One region of the Pseudomonas fluorescens group sp. PF-1 genome, then DNA from elsewhere that is predicted to be linked to it. Evidence: riboswitches for the same ligand, from Rfam matches in the RefSeq annotation. Region 1 holds a riboswitch; the other holds the start of a gene.
The links. A riboswitch is a leader RNA that binds a small molecule or an ion and turns the genes downstream of it on or off. The one in region 1 is predicted to bind cobalamin.
Positions count from the first base shown of each region.

Region 1 (2,386 bases):
GCGGCGTCCAGCGCCTGGCCGATCAACACCAGACGTGTGGTGCGTTCTTCTTCGCGCCCCCACTGACGGTCGAAGTGCTTGTCGAAACGAGTGCCCACGCCCTGGATCAAAAGGCGCATCGGTTTATTCGGGATCGCCGCGAAGCCCTTGACCCGCAGGATGCTGTGCTCCACCACCAATTGCGTCAGCGCGTCCATCAGCAAGCTCTCGTCAGAGGCTGGCAGTTCGATGGAGATGGAGTCGAAAGCGTCGTGATCGTGGTCGTCGTGATCATCATCGTCGTGGTGATGATCGTGATGGCTGTGGCGGCTGTCGATGTGTTCTTCGGAACCGGCGCCCAGGCCGATCAGAACGTCCAGTGGCAGGCGACCGCTGCTGGCTTCAATGACTTTCACCGCAGGCGGCAACTCTTCAGCGACTTCCAGGCGCACGCGGGCCAGGTCTTCCGGGCTGATCAGGTCAGCCTTGTTGAGGATTACCAGGTCGGCGCTGGACAACTGATCGGCGAACAGCTCGTGCAGCGGCGATTCGTGGTCCAGGTTCGGGTCGAGTTTGCGCTGGGCGTCCACCTGATCCGGGAACGCGGCGAAGGTGCCGGCGGCCACGGCCGGGCTATCGACCACGGTGATCACCGCGTCAACGGTGCAGGCGCTGCGGATTTCCGGCCACTGGAAGGCCTGGACCAGCGGCTTTGGCAGCGCCAGGCCGGAGGTTTCGATGAGGATATGGTCGAGATCGCCGCGACGGGCAACCAGTTCGCGCATCACCGGGAAGAACTCTTCCTGAACGGTGCAACACAGGCAGCCGTTGGCCAGTTCGTAGACGCGGCCATTGGCTTCTTCTTCGGTGCAACCGATGGAGCACTGCTTGAGGATTTCGCCGTCGATGCCCAGCTCGCCGAACTCGTTGACGATCACCGCGATGCGACGCCCTTGAGCGTTGTCGAGCATGTGCCGCAGCAAGGTGGTTTTGCCCGAGCCGAGGAAGCCGGTAACGATGGTGACGGGGAGTTTGGCCAGTGTTTTCATCGGATGCCCTTTGGCAAGGTGGCGGGCATACGGGACGAGAACCGGCAACGCCTGTGCGCGCCGGAAGCGTTCGCCACCGGATCACCCCGCCCGGTTGTAGTGAGAATCTGTTCGAGGCAGGTCTCCTGGCTGACGGCGTGCCAGTCGCTTGACTGGCGTTGGCTGCGCCTTCCCGCGGGCTCAGGACCTGAGCGTGCAGTGGCGTGGCAGCGAACATCACCGTTCACAGTTGCGGGGGCAGCCGCGGCATTGACCGCGTTCCCTTCTTAGCTTCGGCAAACGCCGAAGAACCTCGAAAGCGCAAGGCTACGCATCGTATTGGGGCGGGTCAATGTTCATGCTGAGTTCTACAGCGCCTGCTCGCGAATCAAGCAACTCAGTCCCGAGTTGAGAACACTTGCCAATTGACGCCCCACCTCTGCCCATGCTCTCCTACACGCCTTGTTACGGGTGCCCTTCACAGGGTGAAACGGGAAACCGGTGAATCATGTGCTTTACTCTAAAGCCATGTCAGTCCGGTGCTGCCCCCGCAACGGTAAGCGAGCGAAGCGTCAGATCCACTGTGCCAGTGCGGCATGGGAAGGTGATGCTTGCAGGTTCAGGCGATAGCCAGCACCCCTCGTGAGCCCGGAGACCGGCCCGCAACACAAAGTGAACCTTACAATCACTGAATGACAAACCCGCGGTGGGCGGGCGCTGTTCGAACCTCTGCGCGCTCGCTCGTGCAGGGATTTGCATGCGCTCCCATTCCCCGCTGACAGAACTGAGGGAAGCGCCATGTCGATCATCAGCACCACCGGCCACAGCACCACCGCCAGCAGCACCACAACCCTGACTCAACGCCTGACCGCCGCCGTGTGTGCGTCGATCCTTGGTGCGTGCCTTGTGTATTTCGCCGGCTTCTCGCACATCGAGGCGGTTCACAACGCCGCTCACGATACCCGTCACAGCGCTGCCTTCCCGTGCCATTGAGACCTGTCGACATGATCAAGCGTATCGCGCAAACCGCGGGGTTCACGGGGCTGCTGGCCGCCCTGCTGCTGACCCTGCTGCAAAGCTTCTGGGTCGCTCCGCTGATTCTGCAGGCCGAAACCTACGAAAAATCCGAACCCGCTGCTGTTGAAGTCCACGAACACGCCGCTGGCGTCGCCGCTCACACCCACGATGCCGAAGCCTGGGAGCCGGAAAACGGCTGGCAGCGCGTGTTGTCGACCACCGGCGGCAATCTGGTGGTGGCTGTCGGTTTCGCCCTGATGCTCGCCGGCCTGTACACCTTGCGCGCGCCGACCAAAACCTCTCAGGGATTGCTCTGGGGCCTGGCCGGTTACGCGACCTTCGTGCTCGCGCCGACCCTTGGC
Region 1 is NZ_JBTMNG010000001.1:2,827,221-2,829,606, reverse strand. It holds gene cobW (cobalamin biosynthesis protein CobW) at 1-1,028, opposite strand, end outside; cobalamin riboswitch at 1,127-1,338, opposite strand; cobalamin riboswitch at 1,460-1,685, shown strand; gene ACX3YD_RS13655 (CbtB domain-containing protein) at 1,806-2,000, shown strand; gene ACX3YD_RS13650 (CbtA family protein) at 2,012-2,386, shown strand, end outside.

Region 2 (2,386 bases), 1.2 Mb from region 1:
AAGGTGACGACTCGGCAATTCGATGGCGGTTTCGCGGGACAACGCGCCATACCAACGCAGGCCTTCGGTCAGGCTGCCTTCAAGCAACTGCGCGTGACGCAGGGTGCCCACGCGGTTGGCCAGGACACCGGCAAACGGCAAGTCAGGTTGATAGCGCGCCAGCCCCAGGGCCAGGGCACCAAAGGTCTGCGCCATGGCGGTGCCGTCGATCACGCCCAGCACCGGCACGCCGAAGTGCCGCGCCAGGTCAGCACTGGACGGCGTGCCATCGAACAGCCCCATGACACCTTCGATGAGGATCAGGTCCGCTTCGCCTGCGGCCTCCCACAACAGACGCCGACTCTCCTGCTCGCCGACCATCCACATGTCCAGCTGATACACCGGCGCACCGCTGGCGCGCTCCAGAATCATCGGATCGAGAAAGTCCGGGCCACATTTGAACACACGAACCTTGCGTCCCTGATTGCGATGCAAACGGGCCAGCGCGGCGGTGACGGTGGTCTTGCCCTGACCGGAGGCCGGCGCGGCAATCAGTACGGCCGGGCATTGACGAGGGCTATTCATACCGTGCGACTCACAACTCGACGCCTTTCTGCGCCTTGATACCGGCCTGGAAGGCGTGCTTGATCATGCCCATTTCAGTGACGGTGTCGGCCAGCTCGATCATCTCAGGCTTGGCGCCACGACCGGTGACCACCACGTGCTGCATTGGCGGGCGAGCCTGCAAGTCACTGAGCACCCGATCCAGATCGAGGTAACCGTGCTTGAGGGCGATGTTCAACTCATCCAGCACCACCAGGCCGATGGATGGATCGCGCAGCAGTTCACGGGACACTTCCCACGCGGCTTCGGCGGCGGCGATGTCGCGCTGACGATCCTGGGTTTCCCAGGTAAAGCCTTCGCCCATCACATGAAAACGCACCTGTTCCGGGAAGCGCCGGAAGAACAGCTCTTCACCCGTGCTGTTGCGCCCCTTGATGAACTGCACCACACCGCACTGCATGCCATGGCCCATCGAGCGGGCCAGCATGCCGAACGCCGAGCTGCTCTTGCCTTTGCCGTTGCCGGTCAGCACCAGCAGCAGGCCGCATTCATTCGGGGAGTTGGCGATGCGTTCATCGATTACGGCTTTTTTGCGCAACATGCGCGCCAGATGACGTTCGTCACGATCAGGGGTATCAGTCATGGGAGAGCTCTCCGTTGAGGCAGGATAACGGCGGGCAGGCACAAGAACAGACGGCAAGAAGCCTGGCATCGCCCACCGTGATGCCGCTTGAATGGATCAGGCCGGTCTCCGGGCTCATGAGCGGCGTTGGCCTGGCTGCGCGCCTTCCCGCATCGATGACGACGCAGTGGCTCAAGGCGCAGCTTTCACTCATTTACCGTTGCGGGGGCAGCGCCGGGATCGAAGGCCTTCACGCATTGAAGGACCTGCTCACCGGCTTCCCTGTTTCACTCTGTCGACCCAAGTCACAGAGCACCTGAAACAAGCCGCGAAGGTTAGAGGGTTGGGGGTGGAGCGTCAATTGAAGACGGGGTACGCGGGCGAATAACTGCCATTGATCAATAAACTGACGCCAATCTTGTGCCACACTTCAAGCAATGATATCAAAGAGCCACAACCCCACATCACAATAACAAGGGTGAGCCCCATGCAAGGCATGATCATCAGCAATCCGCAACTGGAATTCCTGCGCCCGGTGCTGGAGCGCTGGTTTGACTGTATCGACCGCTACAACGCCGTACGCGGCGATAACGAAACGCCTTACTGGCTCGACGAAAAAGCCAATCTCGGCCTGCTTTCCGCCGCTGCCTGGATGGCCGAAATGGTCACCCTGCAACAATCGCCCACCCGCAAACAAATCGATGAAGGCGAACGCAACGGTCGTGCCGACTTGTTTATCGCCACACCCGAAGCTCGCGCCTGGATTCAAGCCACACAACGCTGGCCACGGGTGAACAGCCTGAACCTGACCCAGGCCCTGCTCGATATCACCAGCGAGGCCAAACGCGTCAGCTACGCCAGCGACCTGAGACTCGGCTGCCTGTTTGTGGCACCGCAGAAAACCCAACATGGCGCCACCCCGGAAGAATTGCAGGACATGGTGGACGACCTGCAAAAGGAGCACACCTGCGCCGTCGCCTGGTATTTCCCCTACGCCTACCGCAAGTTGCACAACGAAGGAGGTCACTATCATCCCGGCATTGCCGTGCTGTTCAAGGAAGCTCGCGGCTAACGGTTGAACCATCGCGCGACGTAACTTCTCTACTGATCAGGTCACTGCATTCATAGGGAAGATCAGTATGCGCAAGCCCCAACTCGTACTCGCTATCGCGCTCGCCGGAGGACTCGCCGCTTGCGGTGAAACCTCCAGCCTGCAAGTCT
Region 2 is NZ_JBTMNG010000001.1:1,577,688-1,580,073, reverse strand. It holds gene ACX3YD_RS07525 (cobyrinate a,c-diamide synthase) at 1-564, opposite strand, end outside; gene cobO (cob(I)yrinic acid a,c-diamide adenosyltransferase) at 575-1,186, opposite strand; cobalamin riboswitch at 1,269-1,500, opposite strand; gene ACX3YD_RS07515 (hypothetical protein) at 1,653-2,237, shown strand; gene ACX3YD_RS07510 (PQQ-dependent sugar dehydrogenase) at 2,305-2,386, shown strand, end outside.
Region 2: linked by a shared signal. The riboswitch ahead of cobO (cob(I)yrinic acid a,c-diamide adenosyltransferase) and the one ahead of cobW (cobalamin biosynthesis protein CobW) in region 1 are both predicted to bind cobalamin.